DNA from 4 places in the Viridibacillus sp. d25.2 genome. Region 4 is predicted to be linked to each of the others. Evidence: riboswitches for the same ligand, from Rfam matches in the RefSeq annotation. Region 4 holds a riboswitch; each other region holds the start of a gene.

Region 1 (4,650 bases), 1.7 Mb from region 4:
TCATAACCCAATTGTGAACAACGGACATTTGTATAGAAATAAATATAATCTTCCACATCATCCACATCTAAGCCATCAATTTTATCGCCAATTACTTCATTAGCCCATTCAATTTCAAGTGCAGCTGCTTCCCTGAAGATTGCCTCAACTTGCTTAGCACGTTCTGGCGTATCATATTCAGGATATTCTTCTAATAATTCTTTATAAATTTTCACGAAAAGATCGACGTGAAGCTGTTCGTCACGGTTAATATAGTTAATCATCGTACTCGTTGCTACCATCTTTTGATTGCGTGCTAAATGATAGAAAAATGCGAAGCCCGAATAGAAGAATAAACCTTCTAAAATAACATCATAGACGATGGAATTTAACATATGGTCGATATTTGGCTCTTCAGAAAATGTTTTATAACCTTTAATAACGAAATCGTTTCGCTTTTCCAAGACGGGCTCTGTACGCCAGAAATCGAATACTTTATCCTGCTCATCTTTTGATACTAAACTTGAAAGGATGTAAGAGTAAGAGTGATTGTGAATTACTTCCTGTTGTGCAAGGATAATCATTAAAGCATTTAAGCTCGAATCTGTTAAATAATCCGCTACTTTTCCTGCATAATCTGTTTGAACGCTATCTAACATTGCAAGTAATCCGATGGTTTTCATAAACGCTTCTTTTTCATTCGCTGTTAATGTTGGGAACTCTTTAATATCGTTCCCCATATTAATTTCGAAAGGTGTCCAGAAGTTACCTAGCATACGTTTATATTTTGGATATGCCCAGCTAAAGCGAACATCATCCCAGTTTAATATATTAGAAGAACTCCCGTTTACAATACCTGTTGAACGGTTAGGAGCTGTTTTATCCATTAATTTTCGTTGTTCTAGCTTTGTCATTTTTAATTCCCCCTAGCTTGCACACGATTCACATTCTAATAATTCAACTGAAGTTGAGCGAACGTAGTAAGTCGTTTTAATGCCTAATCTCCAAGCATTTAAGTGCAATTCCAATAGTTCTTTAGCTTTTACTGTATTTTGTACATATATATTCAACGAAATACCTTGATCGACATGACGAGCACGTGCTGCGTTTTGTTTTAAAGTCCAGTTTTGATCAATAAAGTAAGCAGATTTGTAATACCAAGTTGTTTCTTGGTTCAAATCAGGAACAGTTACTGGAATCTTATAATCTTTCTTCTCTTCTGAATAAGATTTTTGGAAGATTGGATCGATACTTGCTGTACTACCAGCAATAATTGATGTTGATGAGTTTGGCGCGATAGCCATTACATATCCGTTACGCATACCATTTTCGGCAACTGCTTGTTGTAATGCTGCCCACTTTTCACCTTTATATTGACGTTTTGTGAAGTATTCACCTGTTTGCCAGTCTGAACCTTCAAATAATGGATATTGACCTTTTTCTTTTGCTATTTCCATTGAAGCCTGAATAGTTAAGTAAGCAATTTGCTCATAAAGCTTGTCCGCAAATTCAACTGATTCCTCAGATTCCCATGCAATGCTCTTAAGTGCCAATAAATGATGCCAACCGAATGTACCAAGTCCGATACCTCGGTAACGTGCATTTGTACGTTCTGCTTGTGGAACCGGAATACGATTTAAGTCGATAACATTATCTAACATGCGTACCTGGATAGGGATTAATCTTTCTAAAGCTTCAGCAGGTACAGCTCGTCCAAGATTGATAGATGATAAATTACATACAACGAAATCTCCAGGTTTGCGACGAGTTACAATAACATCATCCTCTAATGTAATTGACTCGAACTGAGTTGCGCTCATATTTTGGAAAATTTCTGTACAAAGATTACTTGAGTAGATCATGCCTTCATGCTTATTTGGGTTTTTACGATTTACTTCATCACGATAGAACATAAATGGCACGCCAGTTTCTAACTGACTACGCATAATGCGTTTCATAATATCAATTGCTGGTACTGCTTCACGTGTTAATTTTGGGTTCGCTAAGCAAGATTCATATTTTTCACGGAATGATCCTTGTCCGCGTTTTTCGTCATAATAATCTTCTAGATTAAAGCCCATTACTTCACGGATTTCATGAGGGTCAAATAAATGCCAATCTTCACGTGCTTCAACAGCTTCCATGAAGATATCTGGTAAGCTAACACCTGTGAAAATATCATGTGCGCGCATACGCTCATCCCCGTTATTTAATTTCAAATCAAGGAATGGGAAAATATCTTTATGCCAAATATCCAGGTAAATCGCAATCGCACCTTGACGTTGACCTAGTTGATCTACTGATACTGCTGTATTATTTAATTGTTTAATCCAAGGAACAACTCCGCTTGATGCACCTTTGAAGCCACGAATAGATGAGCCACGGCTACGTACTTTCCCCATATAAACACCGATACCACCGCCAAATTTCGAAAGTGTCGCAACATCAGTGTTTGAATCATAAATACTTTGTAAACTATCATCAACTGTATCGATAAAGCAACTTGATAATTGACCATGTGTTTTACCAGCATTTGATAATGTAGGCGTTGCAGTTGTCATATATAAATTACTCATCGCCCAATAAGATTCTTTAATTTTTGCTAGACGATCTGTTTTTTCATTTTGCATAAGTGTCATTGCAATAATCATCCAACGCTCTTGTGGCAATTCAATTGGTGTTTTGTTATAGTCACATGTTACATAACGGTCTAACAACGTTTTTAAGCCGATATATGTAAAAATTTCATCTCGTTTAGGTTCAAGCATTAAGCCGATCTCATCAAGCTCCTGTTTTGTATATGAATCCGTTAAAGTTGGATCATATAAACCTTTTTCAACAAGCTTTTCAACTTGTTTAGCAAATGCTGTGTATACTTGTCCAACTTCTAGCTGACGTACCACAGACGCTTCTCTATAAACGCCCGCTAATAATAAACGAGCTGCAACGAAAGTCCAATAAGTATCCTCTTCATCTAAATAACTTAATGCTTCTAGGCTCATCGCCTTTGTCCATTCAGCATCAGTACCTTCTGGATTCTTTTCTTCCCAACGTTCAGCTTTTCGAATTAACAAACTGATTTCTTCTCTTCCGAACTCTTCCTCTAAGCGAGATAATAATGTTGCTCTTTCATATGTCATTAATTGGACCATTTTGTCGTCTCCTTTTTTACAAATATAAAAAGCGATGAATCTGCCTTCTTCGGCAGAGCCATCGCTCTAAGTTTTAAAATTGGAAACAGTTGAAATCACAACAAAAAAGTACTTTTGAAATCAAAAGTAATTTGTTCAATGCAAAGTCTCTCGCTTCCACTTCTCAACCCCCGAAGAAAGTGTCGTCATGCGAAAAAGGCAGGTCTACTGGCTCATGCATCATCCGACTGTCATCCTTCCCAAGCATTGCTCAGTGGTTAATTAACAGTCGTCCGCATTCACAGTTGCGGGGACAGCTTCGGTTTCTATACCGAATTCCCTTTTAAACCGTATATGGTACCTTTTTTCGCTCACATACTATATCTTGTGTTCTATCGATTAATCTAATCTAACATATTGTGTTCCTATCATACAAGTAGAAAATCTTAATTAAAGTAAATGAAAGCAAAAGACCTACAAAAAATGTTTTAAAATTTCCTATATAAACTATTTTGATTTTACAAAGCAGGAAAAAGGAATTGTTTTTATATAATAGAATATTAAAAAGCTACCCAAAATCGTTTTTTGGGTAGCCGAAGTTCTATTTTCAAAGAAATTAATCGTCTTCGTAATCTTTTTCGAAGTCTAGAATGGCACCAGTCATAGCATCAATTTCTAATTCGTATTCATACATACCATCTTTTACTTCAATTTCATAAACGCCATCTTCTTCATCTAATTCTATTTTAGTAATTGTACCTTTTGCTTTTGTTAAAGCAATTTGGGAAGCTTTTTGCTCCCCGATGAAAGATGATGTTGTATTTGGTGCTTTTGTAATTCTTTCTTTATCTGTAACCGTAGCTTTTCCAGTTACTGCATCTACATCGATTTCATATTCATATTCATTTGTTAGAATTTCAAATTCATATACGCCGTCTTCTTGATCATATTTTGCTTTTTTCACAGTACCATCAACACTTTGTAAAGCAATTTCTTTCGCTTTTGCAATACCAATTACGTTGCTAGTTGTTGAAGGTTTTGTCGTATTGCCAGTGCTTGGTTTAGTAGTTGTGATTACATCGTCTGCTACTTCTGATTCCTTCTTAATAATACTCCCTGTTTTTGCATCGATTTCAAATTCATATTCTGTTGTACCATTAATAATTTCGATTTCGTATACGCCATCACTTTTATCTAATTTGGCTTTTTGTACAGTACCGCCAACATTATTTAGAGCTATTTGTTTTGCTTTTTCTAAACCAATTACTTTGCCAGCTACTACTTTTTTCGAAATCTTCTCTTTTTCTTTTTTCACAATTTTGCCTGAGTACGCATTGATATCAAATTCGTATTCATATCCTGCTCTAATGATTTCGATTTCGTAAATACCATCTTCTCTATCTAATTTCGCTTTTTTGACAGAGCCTTTAACCGATTTCAATGCTATTTCTTTCGCTTTTGCTAATCCAATTACCTGTTTCTCATTTACTGTATTAGATACTTTTGAGATTTCCATTTTCTTTTCTAGTAATTCTCCAGT
Region 2 (4,650 bases), 440 kb from region 4:
CTTTCTTTTAAATTTTTTGTTTTAAAGTAATTTTATAAAGAAATGGAGGCTAGAAAATGAATTTTTTAAAGAGATTTAAGTATCTGTTTATAGCGTTTATCCCTATGTATATAGTTATTCTTTATTTTCAATCGAATAAAAGAAAGCTAGGTATTCAAGAAAAAAGTGTGGTCTTAATGTGATAAAAGCGGATGTTATATGGAAAGAAACCTTAAATAATTACAATTAAAAACCGCTATTTAATGTAATAACAACGGCATTTTTTCATTGCCACTTTGTAAATTTAAATTTATATATACTGCATATACAACCGATGGAGAGAGATAAATAATGAAACTATCAAGAAATACTAAAAAGAGAATATTTAAGATCGTACTATCATTAGGAATTCTTCTAACAACAGCATTTTTAGTGTACTTTTCAATAAGTAAATTCAATTCTACTTCTGCAAAAGCGGGAGTTAAAGAAAATAGTAAACGAGCTACGGAACAACTAAAAGAGAAAGAAAAAATAGAGCATGAAAAAAAGAAAAAACCTGATGGAAAGCCAGAAGGGAAAGTTGTGTATTTAACATTCGATGATGGGCCGAGTACATTGACAGGTCAATTTTTAGATGTATTAAAAGAGCAAAAAGTCAAAGCAACATTTTTTATGATAGGAAAAAACCTACAAAATGCGGGGTACCAAGAAAATGTTAAACGAGCGATAAAAGAAGGTCATTATATCGGTGGACATAGTATGACACATGATAGCAAGAGGTTATACACTGAAGGACAATTTGTACCAGAGATGAAAGAAGCATTAGAGCTTATCCGTAATATTACAGGCACAAATCCTACGTTGGTTCGTTCTCCATATGGTTCAGCACCGGGATTGGAAGACCAACAAATTCGGGACCAAATTGTAGAAGCTGGTATTAAAGTTTGGGATTGGACAATTGATTCTCGTGATTGGGAGCTAAAAGATAATCCTAATCAAATTGTAGAAAATATTAAAAAGGGAACAACAGATGACATAGAGGTCATTCTTGTACATGAAAAGCCACAAACATTACAAGCACTTCCGGAAATCATCAAATATTACAAAGAAAAGGGATATGAGTTTGGTGTTTATCAGGATGTTGACCATTTTCACCTGAATTTCCAAAAAGACGCACGCTTGTAGGCTGACAATAATACAGAAGCTCTGTGCTAACAGGAATCTCTTTTTATTTGAAGAAGAGAAGTCATAACAAATAGTAATGTAAAACCGACTGAAGGGGTATCAGTAATTAAAGAAAAAGAGAATAATCAAATGATAAACGATTACGAGTTAATATCCCCCACAAATATGATTATTAGTAACAATCTTTGATACGGACAAGAGGTGGCATGGATGAGAGGAACATTAATAATAATTGGAGTATTTATTTTGGTTTTAATAGTTTGGATATATCTTGTAAAATACGCATATGACCAACGTAAACCAATACATGAATTGCAATATCTAATACGACAAATACATACAACCGTGGTTTATAGCAAAAATTAAAAGGACTAGAGCTATTAAAACATGTTGCTAATTTTTCGGTTGGTATCTGGAAATAAGGGAGTTCAATGGACAGAGAAACAGATAGACAGATAGACTATAACAAGGGAAAAGAAAACAAATTTATTACAATGCTCTCCAAAGAAATTCTAGGAGGGCATTTTCATTTCAAACTAATAGTACTTTCATTTTTTTTTTGAAAATAAATATTTTTGATATACTATTCCGGTGTTGAAAAATGCGAAAAATCCACCAATAACCAAAATTGTATTGCCCCAATCTAATTCACCTTTATAATTTTTAAAAATTATAAAAATTAAGATTCCAAACATTATTGATAGAAAAATAGAAAATAATAGATTCGTTTTTATTGAATTAAAAATTGTACTCACACCTTTCAGTAAACTAATAATAAAAAAATGTTAACAAACTTTATGTAAAAATTAGTCGGTTTTTTGTTATTAAGTTTACCGGAAATTAGGCGTAAGTGAAAAGCTTTCTGCATTTTTTGAAATTCCTGTAGAGGTCTTATGGCAAAATGGTCGCCTGTTATTATCGAAGTAGAATTAAATTTATCTTAAAATCAAAATAAAACGAGCTAAGTTTGATATAAGGACAGCAGCTCGTTTTTTGATAATGAATAACAATTACTTAGATTGCTTCTCCAATAACATAATAATCTTATCCAATTTTTCATTTAGTTCTGTGTATTCATTCTTTGGGGTTGGAGTTGTATTAATAATGATCCTTCTCACAAACAGCATGAAAGAAATCGTACCTAATAATATTAAAGCTAAGCAAATAAATAAAAGTACTGAACTGTCCATCTAATCTCTCCTTTATTTATAAATTTGTATTTTTAAAAAATAGATATATTCACTAATAATAGCATGTATTTGAATATACTGTTATTTGTTGAGTGATAGAATCACATATATATACTATTTTTTGACACAGAAAAATGCATTTTAATATTTTAAAATGTAGATATTTGATGTATGGTGAAATAAATGTCAAATATTAATCAAAATTAGATAGATTAATTTTAAATATTATGATAAGTTTGTATTAAGTGAATATTTTATGCCAGAATTAGATGTAATTACATACATAAAAGGGAATTCGGTGAAGTACCGAAGCTGTATCCGCAACTGTAAATGCTGATGAAATAAGGGAATACCACTGTTTTAAACGGGAAGGGCCTTAAAGTAAACTGATGCAAAAGCCAGGAGACCTATCTAATTCAAAGTGTATATCTACTCTTCGGAATAAAGTGAGATTACGGCAAAACAATCTATATTGGACAATTCTATTGTTTTATATTTCTTTGTATTTATGCTATTTCTCTATGGAGAAATAGCTTTTTTTTTTGTTAAGAACTTATAAATTACATGAATTAAACATAAGTGAAAGTTATTTAGTTTATTAGCATAAAAAAGCCGATTTCCGAATGCTACAAAACCTAATAAAATTGGAGGGATTCAAATGTTAAAACGTTCATTAAGTAGGATGCTAGCTTTTGTAATGCTATTATCATTACTAACACCGTTTGCAGCTCAAGCTGAAAATAATACGGTAGTAAACAATGAAGTAAATGTAACTCAAACAACATCGTCACAAGCAATCAAAGAAAAACTAGTAAACTCACTAGAGAAAGCAAAGCAATATTATATCACTAACAAACAAACTATTAGTTCTAGAGTAATTGGCTCACATAGTGGCTACTGGTCATTATCTGCTATGTATGCATTAGGAATGGATATTAAAAATTACAAATGGGCAGAGGGCTCAGAAGTTACAAGTGATAAATCATATTGGATGAAAACAAAAGCAACTGCTTCAAGTACATCTAATGAAGATGCAGGTACAATTATCGGTGCCTATATTCTAGGGTTGGATCCAACAAACCTAGGGCAACGTAATATTGTTGAGGATTTACAAAACAAACAAAAAGTAGATGGTAGCTTCTTTACAGCCTATGGTGAATCTTGGGCATCTATTGCACTAGGATTAGCAAAAGGAACTTATGACAAAGAGAAACATCTATCAGTTATTTTAAAGAAACAAAATGCTTCAGGTTTATTTTCTGGATTCGGTTCATCCGATGATCTTGATGTAACAGGGTGGAATATAACTGCTTTAACGCTTATTAATGATATAGAAGATAAGAATTTAACAGTTGAAGAAGCAATTACTAAAGCGGTAAATGGTCTCCATGCAAAATATCAAAAAGAAGGTTTTGTTAATAATGCGAACTCAATGGCTAGTATTATTATGGGACTTGCTACAGCTGGTGAAGATTTAACAACTGATAAATGGAGCTATGAAAAAGACGGTAAAAAAGTTAATATTCTAGAGCAAATGATTGATCAGTATCAACTATCAGATGGTTCATTTAAGTGGATGGCAAATGATACAAAATCGAATTTGATGGCGACTGAACAGGTTATCATCGCTCTAGCCGATGCTCTAAATGGCAAATCAACATTTGCTCGATTAGCTGCAGGTGAAACTCCTGATCCAAGTGTACCAGAAGAAAAACCAGAACCTGATAATGTAGGGCCTTCTGAACTTACAGTAGGTACAATTTCAAACAAAACAACTTCAGTAACAGGAACGACAGAAGCAAATGCAACTGTCTCAATATACTATGGCAATAGACTACTTACATCTACAAAGGCCAACGGGAATGGAGTATTCACACTAAAGATTCCTGCACAAAAGGCGAATGTCAAATTAGTGGTAAAGACTACTGATGAAGCTGGCAATGAGGGTATTTCAAAAACAATTACTGTATTAGATAAAATAGGCCCAACAAAACTTACAGTCGGATCAATTTCAAACAAAACAACAACTGTAAAAGGGATTACAGAAGCGAAAGCAATAGTTTCTATTTATAATGGCTCAAAACTACTTAAATCAACAAAAGCTAGTAGCAAAGGCAACTATACACTGAAATTTTCAAAACAAAAAGCTAATGTAAAATTAGTTGTAAAAACTCTAGATACAGAAGGCAATAAAGGCATATCAAAAACAGTTACTGTTAAAGACAAAATTGCGCCGAAAAAACCAAAAGTATCTAAAATTACATCGAAAACTACAAAAGTAACTGGTAAAACTGAG
Region 3 (4,650 bases), 1.6 Mb from region 4:
GCAGGTCCGGGCTTTATGAATATTGTGCTACGTAAAGACTATTTAGCAGAAGTTATCACAACTGTTTTAGCACAAGGTACAGAATATGGACGTTCACAAGCTGGTGCCAACGAAAAAGTACAAGTGGAATTTGTATCAGCTAACCCAACTGGTGACCTTCATTTAGGGCATGCCCGAGGAGCATCTGTGGGAGATTCACTATGTAACGTTTTAGATTTTGCAGGATATGATATCTCACGTGAATACTACATCAATGATGCAGGTAATCAAATCAATAACTTAGCAGCATCTTTAGAAGCACGCTACAAACAAGCTTTAGGCTTAGAAGCTACTATGCCTGAAGACGGTTATCATGGACAAGATATTATTGATATCGCAGGTAAACTAGCTGCTGAGTTTGGTGATTCTATCCTAAGTAAATCAGATGAAGACCGCTTTGAATTTTTCCGTGAACATGGCTTAAAATTAGAACTTGGCAAATTACAAAATGATTTAGCAAACTTCCGTGTAGACTTTGACGTTTGGTATTCTGAGACATCACTTTATAAATCAGGTAAAGTTGAAACTGCTCTAGAAAAATTACGTGCAAATGGCCATGTATTTGAAGAAGAAGGCGCTACTTGGTTCCGTTCTACTACATTTGGCGATGACAAAGATCGAGTACTTATAAAGAATGATGGTTCATACACATATTTAACACCTGATATTTCGTACCATGAAGATAAAATTCAACGTGGTTTCACGAAGCTAATCAACATTTGGGGAGCTGACCACCATGGTTATATCCCACGTATGAAAGCTGCAATTGAAGCACTTGGGTATGGTCGAGATACTTTAGAAGTTGAAATCATCCAAATGGTGAACTTAATGAAAGACGGCGAAAAAGTGAAAATGAGTAAGCGTACAGGTAACGCGGTTACTTTACGTGAACTTGTTGAAGAAGTAGGTTTAGACGCGGTACGTTACAACTTTGCAATGCGTGCGGGTGATTCTCATATGGACTTTGACCTTGACTTAGCTGTTAAGCAATCAAACGAAAACCCTGTATACTATGCACAATATGCACATGCTCGTATTTCTTCAATTTTACGCCAAGCGAAAGAACAGGGCTTAGCTGCTTCTGAGGAACATTTAAATCTTCTAAATGCAGAAAAAGAAATTGATGTCTTGAAAAAAGTAGGGGACTTCCCACAAGTTGTTGCGGATGCTGCAAAGAATCGTACACCACACCGTATTACTAACTACATTCAAGAACTAGCTGCAACTTTCCACAGCTTCTACAATGCTGAAAAAGTATTAGATGCTGACAACAAAGAGCGCTCAGAAGCTCGTTTAGCTCTAATCACAGCAGTACGTACAACAATCGCAAATGCACTAAAACTAATTGGCGTATCGGCACCTGAAAAAATGTAATTGAAGCCCATTTATCTTCTTATGCAGCAAATGCTGTAGGGGGTTAATTGACGCTTTCAAATTAGACTATTCCTTACTATTTCTGTGAGGAATAGTCTTTTTATTTAAATAAAGGATTAAGGCAAAAATGAAATTGCTCAAATTAAGGATAAAATAGCTGAAATCATTCAATTCACTTTTACTTTTAAAATAAATAATAAAAAACAAAAATAATAGTCAACTTCAAGTAGGGAGTTCTCCTAATTCCACCAATCCTATTTGAAACAACTTGGACAAGTATTTAATTTTCTGTATAATTGAACACGATGTAATAAAAAAAATTGTATATTGTGATACATGTTGGTTCTTTACTTAGATTATGTGAAGAGAAAAGGGAAGTCGGTGGAAATCCGACGCGGTCCCGCCACTGTAAGTGTGAGCAAGTCGTAATTTGCCACTGAAGCATAGGCTTTGGGAAGGCGCGGTAAGCTGTAATCACGAGCCAGGAGACCTACCAACATGGAGACTACCAATTAGAACTACGCGGATAGAAATGGTGTCAGTAAAAGTGCAGTATGAGTACTGCTATGTATATATTCACTGTCATCGTATCTCTCGTCGTAAAACGAGAGATTTTTTTTATGAACAAGGAGGAAATGCAAATGAAGAAAATATGGCAATTTTGTTTAGTGTTCTTTTTAGCACTAGGCGTATTAGTAGGCTGTGGCCAAACGGAAGATACGAAGAAAAAGGAAAATAGTGAGTCAGCGACAGAGCAACAGGTAGCAGGGTACCCATTAACAGAGACAGATGCACTTGGTAATGATGTGAAATTTACAGAAGCACCAAAGAGCATTATTACTTTGGTACCAAGTAATACAGAAATTCTTTTCGCATTAGGTTTAGATAAGGAAATTACAGCTGTATCTGATAATGATGATTACCCAGAAGCTGCAACGAAAAAAGAAAAAATTGGCGGTGTGAAATTTGATGCTGAGAAAATTATTAGCTTAAATCCAGACGTTGTTTTCGCACACGAAACACTTTCAGAAGCAGATCTCCAACAATTACGTGATGCTGGATTGAAAGTTTTTGTTGTAAAAAACGCTGTGAATTTTGAAGAAACGTATAAAACAATTGAACAAATAGGCCACATTACTGGTAAAGCGGATGAGGCTAAGAAGATTACTGATGATATGAAAGCAAAAGTAAAAGAAGTACAAGCAAAAGTAAAAGACGTAAAACAAAAAACAGCATTTGTCGAAATACAAGATGAACCTGATATTTACACTGTTGGTAAAGATACATTTATGCAAGAAATGTTTGACTTAGCTAATATTAAAAACGTTACAGCAGATCTAACAGGTTGGCCAAAAATTAGTCCTGAAGAAATTGTAAAACGTAATCCAGATACAATTATTGTGAATTATAACTATGTAAAAGGTATTGTTGAAAAGGTGAAAAAACGTCAAGGCTTCGATAGTATTACAGCTGTAAAAAATGATGCAGTTGTTCAAGTTGATGTGAACTTAACAAGCCGAACTGGTCCTCGTCTTGCTGAAGGCTTAGAGGGCATTGCAAAAGCAGTATATCCAGAGGCTTTTGAGTGAAGAAAACCATTATAGGATACACCATAGCCTTTGTGATTTTAATTGTTAGCATTTGGCTAGGTGTATCAATTGGTTCTGTTAAAGTACCAATTAGTACGTTATGGAATACGGCAGCGGATCCAACAGCGACGAATATATTATGGAAAATACGCATGCCGCGTGTTGTGCTTGCAGGTTTAGTAGGAGCCTCACTGGCAATTGCGGGTGCTGCTTTCCAAGGATTGCTGAAGAATCCTCTCGCCGATCCGTATACGTTAGGAGTGTCATCCGGTGCCTCAGTAGGTGCTGTGGTGACGCTCTTTTTCGGCATTTCGACCCCTATTTTAGGTATATATACATTACCAGCCTTCAGCATGCTAGGGGCCTTATTGGCGATGATGGGTGTAATGGCTTTTGCACGTTTAGTCGATCGTACGTTGAAGATGGAAACATTGATTTTAACAGGTATAATTGTTAGTTCATTTTTGGGTTCGGTTATTTCCTTATTAATCGCATTAACAGGAGACGAGTTACGCCAAATCATTGGGTGGCTTATGGGTAGCGTTTCAATGCGTGGATGGCCATATGTCAAAATGGTGTGGCCATTTGTACTCATCGGATCATTTTTATTATGGCTAAACCGGCGTGAATTAAATGCTATGTTATTTGGAGAAGAACGTGCGAAGTATCTTGGTGTTGATGTGAAGAAAAGTAAAATGCTCATACTAATTGGTGGATCTATGTTAACAGGTGCTGCAGTAGCGGTGTCTGGCACAATTGGTTTTGTAGGACTTGTTGTACCACATATGACACGTCTTTTATTTGGTGCAGATCACCGTCATTTGTTACCGTTATCGTTTTTAAATGGAGCATCCTTACTAATTGTTTGTGATTTATTTGCTCGAACGATTATTGCACCAACAGAGTTGCCAATTGGTGTTATTACCGCATTTATTGGAGCGCCAGTATTTTCATATATCTTTTTCCGACAAAGAAGAACGAAAGGTGCGTAATTATGCTTACTGTAGAACATGTTACTGGAGGCTATGATGCTACCAGGCCAATAGTACAAGACGTTTCGTTTACCGTGAAGAAGGGTGAAATTCTTGGTGTATTAGGACCGAATGGTAGTGGTAAATCCACGTTATTAAAAGTGATTAGTGGTATCTTGCCTTCAACAACTGGTCAAGTACTTATCGAGGAACAAAACATTAAAAACTTCTCACCGAAGGAATTTGCGCGCAAAATGGCTGTATTACCTCAGCTTCATGCCCATTCCTTTTCACATACAGTACGTGAGACGATAGCTTTAGGTCGCTATCCACATCAAAATAGTTGGTTTTCAACATGGTCAGAACAAGATGAAAACGCAGTAAAAAAAGCTATGAAGCAAACCGGTGTGGATTACTATGAACATACAAATCTCGAGTTTTTATCAGGTGGGGAGCAACAACGTACATTTGTAGCCCAAGCACTAGCTCAGCAAGCCGGTATCTTACTTTTAGATGAACCAACGAATCATTTAGATATTGCACATCAACGCCAACTACTAGATATGATTCGTCTTGAAGCAGTACAAAATGGCTTAACAGTTATCTCTGTTTTTCATGATATGAATTTAGCTTCACTATATTGTGATCAGCTGTTGTTAATGGAGAATGGGCATGTA
Region 4 (4,650 bases):
CATTGATCAATTTATGCCAAGAGTATTAGGTATGCATACAGTTACAATACCAATTATTTTATCCTTAGTAGCATTTGTAGTAGTAAGTCTTGCGACTAAGAACAAAGTAAAGGCTAACTCATTGATTATTTAAAATGGAAACACCAAACTTTCAGAAGTATAGTTTGGTGTTTTTTTCTACCTAATTGACAGATAACTCTAACTGTTATATAATAATTTAAAATAACTAGATTGTTATATAACAGGGGGTAGTTACATGGAGATGTATAGAGAAGGCTATGAAACGTATTGTCTAGCTTGTGAAAATTATGGTATGGAGTCGATGAATTATTATCTTTACGTGAGAAACTTAACAGTAGAGCAGTTAAACGCATTTAACCAACATACGAAGGGAAGCGATGATTACGAAGTCTGATGCCATAGGAATTTTATAAAAACCCTACCAGTTGTTTATAACAGGTAGGGTTTTATTGTGTTTATCTTATTAAGCCACTATTTACTGTTTAATAACACTATAGATATTTGGCTATTTCGAACATTCGTTTAAAATTCGAACAGGAATATATAACCCCTTAACTGTGTTATGTACAGATGCAAAAGTATACAGGGGGCAATCCTTATATATTCTCTACTAAAATCAACGTATTCGAATTGATTATTAATTTTGAAGAAAATCAATAATCAAATTAAACAGAGCCTATTTTAAAAGGAAAAATCTGAATTTTACTAAAATATAAAAAATCAATTTACATTCCAAACCTTTTATGAAATACTTTAGATTAATAGACAATTAAATATTTTCTTATAAAAGTGCTTATGTTCATCATAAGCTAAAAGGGAAATCGGTTAAAATCCGGTGCAGCCCCGCTACTGTAAGTGTGGATGAAATTGTTGCAAACCACTGGCGCAAGTTAAATGTGTTGGGAAGGAACAAGAGTAAGGAGATACACAAGCCAGGAGACCTGCTTTTATAATGTAGTTTCAATTCTTCGAGGGGGAGATATGGAGCATCGAAAGCCTTTTTTTGTATCTCATTGTACATTTTTTCTGGTTTTTCGCCGTCCAAGTTCTCTTTACATTGTGTAAAGGGATATTTTTTTGCCCTTTTATACAAATCGATATCCTTTTGAAGTAAAAACTACTAATATTTAATAAAAAAAGAAGTGAGGGATTTCAACATGTACACAAGTAAATGGGTTAGAAAATGGATAGCACCTATCGGGATGGCAAGTTTATTAGCTTTATCACAACTTCCAGGAGAATTATCGACAGCTAACGCTGCTGAAAATACATCTGCAACAGTTCAAATAAAAGCAAAAGATGTCAGCTATAAAAATGTTCTAAATTCAACTGCAGCATTTTTACTACAACAAGTACCTAATCCATCGTTTGGTGATGAAGACTATGTGACAGATTTTGCTCGTGCTAGTGTGCCAGTACCTTCGAAATATTATGAAACGTACTATAATAACCTTGTTAAAGAAGTGAATAGTAAAAAGGGTAAAATTTCAGAAGACGTTGGTAAATATTCAAAAGTTATTATAGCTTTAACATCCATTAACAAAGATCCACGTAATGTGGGTGGATATGATTTAGTAAAATTAATGTATGATACATATTTGGCTACTGAACAAGCTGGAAAATTAACGAACGGAAACAAATTCCATTTACTATATGCTATTGATACAAAAAACTATGATTTATCTACTGAAGCGAAATATTCTAAAATTACTAGAACACAATTAGTGAATGATTTAGTAAAAGACCAACTTGAGGATGGCTCATTTGCTTGGGATCTAAAATGGGGTTCTGATAAAGACACAACATCAATGACTGCTACTGCCTTAGCCCCTTATACAAAGGATGACAAAGTAAAAGCAGCGGTTGAAAAAGCTAATGAGTATTTAGGGAAAGAATTAGGCAAACAAGGTGGATTCTACTCTGAGTGGGCAAAAGGTGATAGTCCAGAAACAGTGTCTCAATTCATCATTAACCTAACATCAAATAAAACGAATCCAAAAACTGACCCACGTTTCATCAAAGGTGATGGACACTGGGCTGTTTCAAACCTAGTGAGTTTTGTAGATAGTACTACAGGTGGTTTGAAAAGCGGTTTATCTTTAAAAATCCCTAATTTAATGTCTTCTGATCAAGGTTTACGTGCACTTGGTGCATATGAACGCTTAGAAGAAGGCAAAAACAGCATTTACAATATGTCAGATGCTGCAGAATCTATTAAATTCTACACAGTTGATATTGCTGCTCCTGTAATTGAAGCTGTTGGTGATAGCGAAACTGTTGTAAGAGGAAAATCAACAGCCAATGCCACTGTTTATATTTACAATAACAATAATCTATTGAATAAAGCTAAAGCAGATGCTAAAGGGAAATTCTCAGTTACGATTAAAAATCAAACAGTTGGTAGCAATATTATTGCAATCGCTGAAAATGCAGATGGTGTAAGAAGTAACAATGCTACAACAATTGTTAAAGACATCACAGCACCAGCAGTAGCTACAGCTAACAAAGTAAGTGATCAAACAACAATCGTAAAAGGTAAAGCTGAAGCAGGCGCGAAAGTTACGATTTATAATGGTTCTAAATCACTTACATCAACAACTGCGACGTCTAAAGGCACGTACTCATTAACAATCAAAAAACAAAAAGCTAATTCAACATTGAAAATTTATGTAACAGACGCAGCTAAAAATAAAAGTGCAGCATACACATTAAAAGTAGCTGATAAAACGGCTCCTAAAGCACCATCAGTTAAAAAAGTAACAAAATCAACTAGCGAAGTAACTGGTACAGCTGAAAAAAGTGCACTAGTGTATGTACTAAAAGGTAAAACGTTAATCGGTAAAGGAACAGTTAATAGTAAAGGTCAATTTACGGTGAAAATCAAAAATCAAAAAGCCAATACTAAATTAACTGTCTATGCAAAAAACAAAGCAGGTAATAAAAGTATATCTACAAAAGTAACTGTAAAAACAAAATAATTTGTAAGAAAAAGGAAGGGTGTTAGAGACTATCTCTAGCACCCTATTCCCATCTTTAAGAAGAGGTGCGCATTATGAAAAAAATAATACCTTTATGGTTTATGATGATACTCTCATTAATCATTATCACTGGTTGTAAAATTCAATCCGTTGAAGAGTATAATAATCAAACTGAGCAAGAACAAAGTGTTAAAGGTTCAAGTGATACTAAAGTAGAAGGCACTGGAGAAGAATCAACAAAGGAAGAGGTACAAAAGGATTCAACAAAAGATACTGATAAACCAAGTAACAAAGAAGATGAAAAAAATGATACAAAGCAAGATGAAAAGACAACTAACAAAGAGGTAGCCCAGAAAAAAGAGCAACCAACTAATACACATAAAACTGACTCAACATCAACTGCGAAAACACCTAGTAAGGACACTTCGACTAGTTCAAATAAAGAAAAACGATCAAACAAGCCAGAATTGTCTAAGGATAAAGCTCCATCTAAAGCTCAAAATCATGACAAAGATAAAAAACCTGGAAATAATAACATTGCACAAAAACCAAGTAATACTAATAAAGAAAGTGAAGATAAAAAAGAGTACGTAACGATTTCAATTAGTGCTGCAACTTTGCTAACACATTGGGATATGTTAAAACCAGCATTACAAAGTGAAAAATATGTACCAAAAACCGGCGTGATTTTAAAGTCAACAAAATATGAAATCTTAAGTAAAGACGAAACGGTTTGGGCTATTTTAAAACGTGCAACAAATGAACATGGTATTCATCTTGAATATGAAGGTGCAGGCGATAATCAATATGGCTCAGTCTATATTGAAGGAATTAATCATTTATACGAATTCGATGCAGGGGACCTTAGTGGTTGGATGTACTCTGTAAATGGGCAGTTCCCTAGTTTTGGGGTTAGTGCGGTTACTGTTAAAAATGGAGACAACATTCAATTCAAATACACAGTTGATCTAGGTCGCGACATAGGTAAACAATGATTAAAAAGGAGTACTATGCATCATGAAAGCATTTGAAACGTATCATCCAATTGTCCTTTTCGCATATTTTGCATCTGTCATCGGTCTTTCCATGTTCTATATGCATCCAGTTTATTTACTCATTACTTGTACAGGTGCTATTACATTAAATCTATTGCTAAATAGAAAGTCATTTATTAGTGGCTTGAAATTTTTTGTTCCTATGTTTTTAATCGCTGCGATTATTAACCCTCTTATAAGTCATGACGGTGAAATCATTCTATTTTACATAGATTATAACGCTATCACTTTAGAGGCTATTGTTTATGGATTCGCTATGTCCGTTATGATTTGTTCAGTTATTTTTTGGTTTGGTTGTTATAACGTTGTCATGACATCAGATAAATTTCTTTATTTATTCGGTAAAATTTCACCTGCATTATCACTTGTAATTTCATTGACATTACGTCTTGTCCCGCGCTTTAAACATCAAATCAGTGTCATTTCCCATGCACAAAAGACAATTGGTATGGACATTTCTACCGGTAATCCTTGGCAAAGAGTAAAAAGTGGGATTCGTATTATCTCCATTCTTATAACATGGGCACTTGAAAATGCGATTGAGACAGCTGATTCGATGAAAGCACGTGGCTATGGCTTGAAAAATCGCTCAACTT

Evidence for each region. A riboswitch is a leader RNA that binds a small molecule or an ion and turns the genes downstream of it on or off. The one in region 4 is predicted to bind cobalamin.
Region 1: linked by a shared signal. The riboswitch ahead of ACZLO7_RS20790 (ribonucleoside-diphosphate reductase subunit alpha) and the one ahead of ACZLO7_RS12660 (Ig-like domain-containing protein) in region 4 are both predicted to bind cobalamin.
Region 2: linked by a shared signal. The riboswitch ahead of ACZLO7_RS14620 (Ig-like domain-containing protein) and the one ahead of ACZLO7_RS12660 (Ig-like domain-containing protein) in region 4 are both predicted to bind cobalamin.
Region 3: linked by a shared signal. The riboswitch ahead of ACZLO7_RS20165 (ABC transporter substrate-binding protein) and the one ahead of ACZLO7_RS12660 (Ig-like domain-containing protein) in region 4 are both predicted to bind cobalamin.

The regions. Positions count from the first base shown of each region.
Region 1 covers NZ_CM196652.1:4,250,289-4,254,938, forward strand. Annotated here, with positions in the region: gene ACZLO7_RS20785 (ribonucleotide-diphosphate reductase subunit beta) at 1-893, opposite strand, end outside; gene ACZLO7_RS20790 (ribonucleoside-diphosphate reductase subunit alpha) at 906-3,155, opposite strand; cobalamin riboswitch at 3,312-3,490, opposite strand; gene ACZLO7_RS20795 (PepSY domain-containing protein) at 3,727-4,650, opposite strand, start outside.
Region 2 covers NZ_CM196652.1:2,967,764-2,972,413, reverse strand. Annotated here, with positions in the region: gene ACZLO7_RS14630 (polysaccharide deacetylase family protein) at 331-1,164, shown strand; gene ACZLO7_RS14625 (DUF4083 family protein) at 2,175-2,354, opposite strand; cobalamin riboswitch at 2,605-2,783, shown strand; gene ACZLO7_RS14620 (Ig-like domain-containing protein) at 3,013-4,650, shown strand, end outside.
Region 3 covers NZ_CM196652.1:4,114,232-4,118,881, reverse strand. Annotated here, with positions in the region: gene argS (arginine--tRNA ligase) at 1-1,413, shown strand, start outside; cobalamin riboswitch at 1,737-1,925, shown strand; gene ACZLO7_RS20165 (ABC transporter substrate-binding protein) at 2,055-3,002, shown strand; gene ACZLO7_RS20160 (FecCD family ABC transporter permease) at 2,999-3,994, shown strand; gene ACZLO7_RS20155 (bifunctional ABC transporter ATP-binding protein/adenosylcobinamide amidohydrolase) at 3,997-4,650, shown strand, end outside.
Region 4 covers NZ_CM196652.1:2,525,362-2,530,011, reverse strand. Annotated here, with positions in the region: gene panF (sodium/pantothenate symporter) at 1-133, shown strand, start outside; gene ACZLO7_RS12665 (transcriptional regulator) at 257-415, shown strand; cobalamin riboswitch at 792-984, shown strand; gene ACZLO7_RS12660 (Ig-like domain-containing protein) at 1,179-2,999, shown strand; gene ACZLO7_RS12655 (DUF4430 domain-containing protein) at 3,074-3,994, shown strand; gene ACZLO7_RS12650 (energy-coupling factor transporter transmembrane component T) at 4,017-4,650, shown strand, end outside.